4 regions of the Hylemonella sp. P2_B10 genome follow, and region 1 is predicted to be linked to each of the others. Evidence: predicted binding sites of a transcription regulator. Region 1 holds the regulator's gene; each other region holds the start of a gene.

Region 1 (2,200 bases):
GGAACTGCGGGTGGAGCACCTGCGCGATTCGCCGGCGCTGGCGCTGTCCGGCGGCGAGCGCCGCCGCGTGGAGATCGCCCGTGCGCTGGCCACGCAGCCGCGTTTCATCTTGCTGGACGAGCCGTTTGCCGGCATCGACCCGATCGCCGTCATCGAGATCCAGCGCATCATCAGCTTCCTCAAGGGGCGCGGCATTGGCGTGCTGATCACCGACCACAATGTGCGCGAGACGCTGGGCATCTGCGACCACGCCTACATCATCAGCGACGGCCATGTGCTGGCCCAGGGCACACCCTCCGAGATCGTGGACAACGCCGATGTCAGGCGTGTGTATCTGGGCGAACACTTCAAAATGTGATGAAACCCGGTCTCTCGCTCAAGATATCGCAGCACCTGGCGTTGACGCCACAGCTGCAGCAGTCCATCAGGCTGCTGCAGTTGTCGACGCTGGAGCTGAGCCAGGAAGTCGACCAGATGCTGGACGACAACCCCTTCCTGGAGCTGGCGCATGACGAGGCGCCGGGCAGCGACTTCGGCATCGCCCAGGTCGACACGCCCGTGCGTGAGGACGACCGCGACGCCGAGTTCGCCGCCAGCGGCGCCGCGACAGAGTACACCGACAGTTCCACCTCCACCACGACCAATGACGAAGCGACGCCGCTGACCGCCGACGACGGCCAGGATTGGGAGGGCGACGGCACGCTGGACATGTCGCCCGACGACGGCGAGTGGGGCGGCGACGCCAAGGCCCACGGCAACAACCTGAACGGCGACGAAGACGCCGATGCCGGTGAGCTGGCGCGCAGCCAGGAGTCGCTGCAAACACATTTGCACCGCCAGGCCTTGGCGCTGCGCCTGAGCGAGGCCGACAGTGCCGCGCTGCGCTTCCTGATCGAGTCGCTGAACGACGACGGCTACCTGGAAGACCCGCTGGAAGACCTGGCACGCGGCCTGGCCGGTGGCGACGAGGAACAGGTGGAAAACCTGGTGCACAGCTTCACCATGGCCTTGAGCCTGCTGCACAACCTGGAGCCGGCCGGCGTGGGCGCGCGCAGCCTGGCCGAGTGCCTGAGCCTGCAATTGCACGCCATGCAGCGCAACATTCGCCTGGACGTGCCCACCGCCATGGCGGTGGCGCTGGCCCTGCGCGTCTGCGAGCAACCCATCGACCTGCTGGCGCGCCGCGACGTCAAGCGCCTGGTGCAGCTGTGCGGTTGCAACGACGCCGCCGTGCGCGACGCCATCGCGCTGATCGCCCGCCTGGAGCCCAAGCCGGGCCGCCGCTTCATCGATGTGGAGCGCAACGTGGTGGTGCCCGATGTGTTGGTCACCAAGATCAGCAATGGCGCGCAGGCGCGCTTTCGCGTGCTGCTGAACCCCGACGTGATGCCCAAGCTGCGCGTGCACGACATCTATGCCAATGCCCTGAAGCAGCACAAGGGCGGCGGCCGGGAAGCCTCCAACTACGCCGCCTTGCAGCAGCGCCTGCAGGAGGCGCGCTGGTTCATCAAGAACATCCAGCAGCGCTTCGACACCATCCTGCGCGTCAGCACCGCCATCGTGGAACGGCAGAAGAACTTCTTCACCCATGGCGAACTGGCCATGCGCCCGCTGGTGTTGCGCGAGATCGCGGATGAGTTGGGGCTGCACGAATCCACCATCAGCCGCGTCACCACCGCCAAATACATGGCCACACCGTTCGGCACCTTCGAGCTGAAGTTCTTCTTCGGCTCGGCGCTGGGCACCGAATCGGGTGGCAATGCCTCCAGCACTGCGGTGCGCGCGCTGATCAAGCAATTTGTGGCGGCCGAAAGCCCGAAGAAGCCGCTGAGCGACAGCCAGCTGTCCGACATGCTGAAGGAGCAGGGCATCGAGTGCGCGCGCCGCACCGTGGCCAAGTACCGCGAAAGCCTGCGCATAGCGCCTACCAACTTGCGCAAGGCGCTGTAAGCGCCGCCAAGGGATCTCCCCGTGAACCAGTTGCAATTGTTTCTGCCTTGCGCCGCTGGCGTCGAGGACTACCTGCTGGCCGAGGCCGGCTTCATCACTGGCCTGCCCGCCGAGGCGCTGGACAAGCGGCGCGGCGGTGTGTCGCTGAACGCTTCCTGGCGTGACGCCCTGCTGTTGAATCTGCACAGCCGTCTTACCCAGCGCGTGCTGGTGCAGTTGTCCCACACGCCCTACCGCAACGAGAACGACC
Region 2 (2,200 bases), on a different contig from region 1:
ACGCGAAATGGCCGCACCCACCATCATTGGTGAATTCGCGCTGCTGCTGGGCGAGCCGCGCACCGCCTCCATCACCACCATGGAGGCCTGCAGCCTGTACAAGCTGCCGGCCCAGGTGTTCAAGGACAAGCTGCTGGGCAACCTGGAAATCACGCTGGGCATCCTTAAATCGCTGGCCGGCCGGCTGATCCGGGAAGGCGAGAAAAACCAGCTGCTGATGCAGAACATCCTGCCCTACGAGATTGCCGAAGAGTTGCGCAACAAGGGCGAGGTGCAGGTGAAGACCTACAAGAAGGTCTCGGTGCTGTTCACCGACTTCAAAGGCTTCACCGCGCTGACCGAGACCATGACGCCCGAGCAGCTGATCCAGGAGCTGAACGACTGCTTCACCAACTTCGATGAGATCGTGGCCGGCTTCCGGCTGGAAAAGATCAAGACCATTGGCGACGCCTACATGTGCGCCGGCGGCATCCCGCACGCCAACAGCAGCAACCCGGTGGACGCCGTGCTGGCCGGGTTGGCCATGCAGCGCTTCATCCAGCGCCGGCTGAAGGAAAAGCAGATCACCGGCTCGCAATACTGGAACTGCCGCTTGGGGATCAGCACCGGCGAGGTGATCGCCGGCATCATCGGCAAGCACAAGTTCGCCTATGACATCTGGAGTGACACGGTGAACATCGCCAGCCGCATGGAGAGCAGCGGCGAACCGGGCCGGGTGAACATTTCGGCATCCACCTACGCCGAGGTGAAGGACTTCTTTGCCTGCACATATCGCGGCAAGGTGGAAGCCAAGGGCAAGGGCGAGATCGAGATGTATTTCGTCGACGGCATCAAGCCGGAACTGTCCAGGGACGGACTGGGCATAGAGCCCAATGAGGACTTTGCGGAGCGGCTGCTGAGCCTGTAGGCTGTCCTGCTGCAATCTGTGGGACTGTGTGTCGGTATTCCTTACATATCGGCAGGGGTGTCTGGAAAGTCAGACCGATTGGTCAGGATTTTTCCAATTTAAATCAGTAACTTACATTGTCCGGACGCGTATGGCATCACTTTTGCTTATAGTTGCGCGGACTTACAAATTTGTCAGCTGAAAGGAAAATCATGAACAACCGCATTGTGAAATCTGTGTTGGGCGCGATGGTAGTCATCGCGGGGTTGCTGGGTGCCGTTGGTTCAGCACAAGCCGGGATTGTCACGGGTGATTTTGATCCGCCTTTCACGGCGCCTCTGTCTCCCAACCAGTGGAACGGCAAAGCTACTTTCTTGATTCCCAATAACACGTGCTTCAGTCTTGCTGCGGGCCCTCACGCGGGCGGCGCGTGCGCAGGGACGGTACTTGGGGCGACCGTTTACTTTTACGACGGTTCCAACGTCCTTCAGGAGACCCTGAGCTTCAGTTGGACCTCGGATGCGATCACCTCGGTACTAATTTCGGGTTTAGCTGCGCCTAACGAGGTTGCGGGGGTGACTACGGGATTCAGTGATGTGCAAAGTAGCTCATACTTTTATTACTGGGACTTCCGGCTCGAGTTTGATTCGTCTCTTGGCGCTGTTCTGGAGGGGACGAATACTGTTTGCGAGTTTAGTTGCACCCAGCTCTTTTATGCAGATAAAACAGCTTACGAAACGCCGGAACCCGACTCCATGTTGTTAATGCTGGCTGCATTGGCGGGCGTGTTTGGTGTAAGCCGTCGTCGTCGCGCTTAAGAATCACATCGCGAAAGCGGTAAGGCTGCCTACCAGGCAGCCTTTTTTTTAGACGACGCTTTTGTCACGATATGAGGCCAACGCGTTCTTGATGGCATCGGTTACTTCCCAGGATTCTCCATCCTGCCAAGCGGCGTCAAAGACCTCATTGGTGAGTTCGCCGCGGAGCTTCAACACTTGTTTTTGCCAATGCTCCTCACTCTTTACCGGACGCTTCAGGTTGAAGCGTTGACGCAAGGTGGTCACGGACGCGGCCAGGCGGACCGCTGAATGGTTTTCGTGTGAGGCCAGCGCAAGCTCCACGTAATCGTCAAGGCAACTTAGCATTTGTTCTCGCATCTCAAAGGCGTTGAATGCGCTCAATGCATCGGCGAACCGTTCGCTTGCCAGATCAAGGCGGTTTTCCAGCACGTCGATCCTTCCCAGCCACAACAAGGCGGTCGCCGCGCCACGTCGATCATTGGCATCCAGGCAGATCTTCAAGGCTTTCTGCAAA
Region 3 (2,200 bases), on a different contig from region 1:
TTCCACATGTTGATGCCGATGTAGGTGGCTTCCATCGGGTCGTTGGTCAGCGGCTTGTCGGCGTTGGGCAGCTTCTTGGCCTTGGCGTAGTCGCTCCACTTCTTGATGAAGGCGGTGTTGGCCGGGCTCTTGATGGACATGAAGTAGTTCCACGCCGCCAGGTGGCCCACCAGCGGCTTGGTGTCCACGCCGCGCAGTTCTTCCTCACCCACCGAGAAGGCCACCACCGGCACGTCCTTGGCCTTCAGGCCGGCATTGCCCAGTTCCTTGTAGAAGGGCACATTGGAGTCGCCGTTGATGGTGGAGACCACCGCCGTCTTGCCGCCGGCCGAGAACTTCTTGATGTCGGCCACGATGGTCTGGTAATCGCTGTGGCCGAACGGGGTGTACTTCTCGTCGATGTCGGTGTCCTTCACGCCTTTGCTCTTCAGGTAGGCGCGCAGGATCTTGTTGGTGGTGCGGGGGTACACGTAGTCGGTGCCCAGCAGCACCCAGCGCTTGGCGCCGCCGCCTTCCTTGCTCATCAGGTAGTCCACCGCGGGGATGGCCTGCTGGTTGGGCGCCGCGCCGGTGTAGAACACGTTCTTGGACAGCTCTTCGCCCTCATACTGCACCGGGTAGAACAGCAGGCCGTTCAGCTCTTCCACCACCGGCAGCACCGATTTGCGCGAGACGGAGGTCCAGCAGCCGAAGATCACCGCCACCTTGTCCTGCGTCAGCAACTGCTTGGTCTTTTCGGCGAACAGCGGCCAGTTGGAGGCCGGATCCACCACCACGGCTTCCAGCTTCTTGCCCAGCACGCCGCCCTTGGCGTTGATTTCTTCAATGGCCATCAACACCGTGTCTTTCAGCACCGTCTCGGAAATGGCCATGGTGCCCGACAGGCTGTGGAGCACGCCCACTTTGATGGTGTCCTTGGCTTGGGCCCAGGCCCCGCCAACCATTCCAAAGCCCAAGGCCAGCGAGGCCGTGAGCGTCTTGATAGTGCCGCGACGATTCATGATGCGTTTTTCTCCAGGGTTATAACCGGATGGACACCGGGGATCACCCTGTAATGCAAAGGGCGTGCCAGTCGCTTCCATGGACCCTCCGCGCGGGTACCCGCCATCTTGTATGCAAGTTGGCGTACCAATGCGGCGTTGGCTTGAGGTGCCAACTCGGTGCATCATTGGGAACGACAATGCACCAACGATGGGCATTCTGGACAGTTGATAGCGCAGCAAGCTTGCTGGCCGCTGATGCCGCTGGTGCGCAGGCACGCCAGCTACATTCGCAAGATCAGGTCGTCATGGGATTCGGCGCAGCGGCAATCAGATGTATTCGAGCCCGCCTTGCAGGTACCCGGTCAGGTTGACATGGGTCTGGTTCTGCTGCGAAGCCGCCAACTGCGCCATCCACTGCGCTTGCGTGACGGTGTGGGCATCCAGCGGTGCCAGCAGGCTGGCCAGCGTGGCTGCATCGGGCAGGCTGCCGTACACGTTGTTGTAGACCCAGTTCACCAGCGACTTGTTGTCGGCGCCGCCGGCCAACGCGGACATGATGCCCACCGCGATCAGCAGGTTGGCGCCATCGGTCAGCGAAGCGCCGCTGTCAAAGAAGCCCAGGAACTTGCCGGCCCAGCCTTTGTCGCGCGGGAAGACCGGGCCCAGCGTGGCGGCCATCATCAGGATGGTCTCGCCGGCCGAGTCGCTGACGCCCAGGTCAAAGGCCAGCGTCTCATCGGCAAAGCGCAGGCGTTCGATGCTGAACAGGCTGTCGCTGCCATCTGGGCCCTTACCGTCGGCCACCGTGAAGCCGCCAGAGGTCTTGGTGATGGTGTAGCTGGCCTTGGCGCCGCTGTAGGCGGCGGTGTCCACGCCGCCACTGCCGTCCAGCGTGTCATTGCCCTGGCCGCCGGTGATCACGTTCTTCGCCGCGTTGCCTATCAAGGTGTCGTTGTACTTGGTGCCCAGCGCGTTTTCCAGCGTGGCGTCGAAGGCGATGGTCAGGTTGGCCAGCGCTTCGGCACCGCCTGCGGTCAGGCCCACATGGCTGTAGGCGCCGGGGCGCATGTCGGCGCGCACCGCGATGCTCAGCGCTGAAAAGTCCAGCGTGTCGGCGCCGCCATCGTCGACGATGTCTTGCACCACCTGGCCCGTGGCGTCGGTGAATTTGTAGGTGTTGTCCCCGGCCTGGTAGGCCTTGGTGCCGTACATGTAGC
Region 4 (2,200 bases), on a different contig from region 1:
GGCAGGCCCTGAGGGGTGGATGTGTCGGGCTGGCGTCGCCAGCCTTGGCGCTTACTTGCGCGCGCTGCGGCGGCGCAAACCGGCCAGGCCCAGCAGGCCGGCGCCCATCAGCGCCAGCGAGCCGGGCTCGGGTACTTCAGACAAACCGACCACGATGTTGTCCAGCTCGAAGGCGACGCCGGTGGTGCGGAATTCGAAGGCGGTGAAGTTCTCCAGCGCCGAGAAGTCCAGGTTCACGTAGACGTTGGAGCCTGGCAGGAACTGGTTGCCGCTGCTGCCGGATTGCGAGGCCAGCACCTCGGCGCCGGTGATCACGCCGTCTTGCATGAGGCCTGAGGCCTGGGTGATCAGGCTGTTGCCCTGGTAGAAGGCGACGTTGTTGTAGGTGTCGATGGAGCCGTAGTACAGGCCCAGGTAGGAGATCTTGTAGCCCGGGAACAGGCTCAGGAAATCGGCATAGTCCACGCGGATCGTGGCCGGGTGGGCTGCGTCCACCGAAGCGCCGGGGCCGGGGCCGAAGCCAAAGCAGGTGCCATCGTCGGCGGGGGTGGCGGCGAAGCCGGTGGTGCCCTTGCGCACGCCGAAGCCGCCGTTGGTCACCGTGATGTCAACGCTGTTGTAGGAATTGATGGCACAGCCCTGGTCCTGGTTGATGTTCACACCGGGCTGCGGATTGGCAGCCGTGGTGCCGGCAGGCAGGTAAGGCGCGGCGGTGCGGGCGTCGAAGGTTTCAATGAAATAGCCGGAACCCGCGATGGCCACGTTGGTGGTGGGTACACGGCTGCTGGTCACGCCGGAGCCGTCGCCAGCCACCTGGCCGCCGAAGGTCACCAGCACGGCATGCGCCGGCAGGCTGCTCAGGGCCACACAGGCAATGGCGGCAGCGCTCAGGGTTTTCAAGGTCTTGTTCATTTTTCCTCCATCCTCTCGGTCAATTTGAAAGTGTGAAATAAGTCACACTCTTGGAATCACACAGTTAATACTATGCAAATTGAATGCCAGGAGGAAAAATTCTCACAAGCCTTTGATTTTATTTGTATTTATTATAATTGAGCAGTGTTAGTAAATAACACCGACAGTGTCTGTAAATAAGTCCGACATAATTTCGGCAAGGCGCTGGGTGGCTGAAAATCGGCTTTTTCAGCCGCCGTGCATGCCGGCCGCGCGCGGAACCGGTTCAGTCGAACGTGGGTGTTTCGACGCCCAGCACCTTGTGCAGCTTGGTGCTGGTGGTGGTGTACTGCAAGAAGACCTTCTTGTCCGGGAAGATGAAGGGCACGGCGCCGAAGGCGGCCAAAGCGCATTCATGGAAGCCGCTCAAGATCAGCTTCTTCTTGCCCGGGTAGGTGTTGATGTCACCCACCGCAAAGATACCCGGCTCGCTGGTGGAGAACTTTTCGGTGTCCACTTTCAATTGCCGGCGCTCGATGTCCAGACCCCAGTCGGCAATCGGCCCCAGGCGTGGGCTGAGGCCGAAGAACACCAGCAACTGCTCCAGCGGCAAGCTGCTGGTCTGGCCCTCGGTGTCGGTGATCTGCACGGCAGTCAGGTGTCCCTCCTGCTCTTGCATGCCGCTTACCTGGCCGGCGATGAAACGCAACTGCCCGGCATCGCGCAGCGCGTGCATCTTGGCCACGCTGGCGGGTGCGGCGCGGAAGCTGTCGCGGCGATGCACCAGCGTGATGCTGCGTGCCTTGTTGGGGCCTTCCTGCGCAAAGTTCAGCACCCAGTCCAGCGCCGAATCACCACCCCCCACCACAACAAGATCCTTGTCGGCAAAGACTTGCGGCTTCTTCACGCTGTAGTGCACCTGCGTGCCCTCGAAGGCCTGCAGGCCTTCCACCGCCAGCTTGCGCGGCTGGAAGGCGCCCACGCCAGCGGCGATGAACACGGTTTTGGTGAGAAATTCCTGGCCCTTGGCGGTGGTGATGAAAAAGCGGCCGTCGTCCTGGCGCTGCACGGTGCTGACTTCCTGGCCGAAGTGGAAGGTTGCGCCAAAGGGCTCGATCTGCTTCAGCAGATTGTTGGTCAACTCCTGGCCGGTGCACACCGGCACGGCGGGGATGTCGTAGATGGGCTTGTCGGGGTACAGCTCCACGCACTGGCCGCCGGGGTAGGGCAGCGCGTCGATCACGTGCGCCTTGATCTCCAGCAAGCCCAGCTCGAACACCTGGAACAGGCCCACCGGGCCGGCGCCGAT

The links. The regulator sigma-54, encoded in region 1, starts transcription at its own class of promoters, with help from an activator protein. The targets are predictions, from matches to a motif close to TGGCANGNAANCTGCTTT.
Region 2: AC1DX2_RS11865 (PEP-CTERM sorting domain-containing protein) is a predicted target of sigma-54. The motif match lies at 1,039-1,056, and genes of this name have one in related genera.
Region 3: urtA (urea ABC transporter substrate-binding protein) is a predicted target of sigma-54. The motif match lies at 1,054-1,071, and genes of this name have one in related genera.
Region 4: AC1DX2_RS02670 (Npun_F0296 family exosortase-dependent surface protein) is a predicted target of sigma-54. The motif match lies at 984-1,001, and genes of this name have one in related genera.

What each region holds. Positions count from the first base shown of each region.
Region 1 is NZ_JBFUDE010000007.1:166,402-168,601, reverse strand. It holds gene lptB (LPS export ABC transporter ATP-binding protein) at 1-358, shown strand, start outside; gene AC1DX2_RS25195 (RNA polymerase factor sigma-54) at 358-1,950, shown strand; gene AC1DX2_RS25190 (THUMP domain-containing class I SAM-dependent RNA methyltransferase) at 1,972-2,200, shown strand, end outside.
Region 2 is NZ_JBFUDE010000002.1:876,675-878,874, reverse strand. It holds gene AC1DX2_RS11870 (adenylate/guanylate cyclase domain-containing protein) at 1-907, shown strand, start outside; gene AC1DX2_RS11865 (PEP-CTERM sorting domain-containing protein) at 1,099-1,704, shown strand; gene AC1DX2_RS11860 (ATP-binding protein) at 1,753-2,200, opposite strand, start outside.
Region 3 is NZ_JBFUDE010000002.1:157,984-160,183, reverse strand. It holds gene urtA (urea ABC transporter substrate-binding protein) at 1-1,001, opposite strand, end outside; gene AC1DX2_RS08570 (M10 family metallopeptidase C-terminal domain-containing protein) at 1,311-2,200, opposite strand, start outside.
Region 4 is NZ_JBFUDE010000001.1:568,456-570,655, reverse strand. It holds gene AC1DX2_RS02670 (Npun_F0296 family exosortase-dependent surface protein) at 52-912, opposite strand; gene AC1DX2_RS02665 (NAD(P)/FAD-dependent oxidoreductase) at 1,178-2,200, opposite strand, start outside.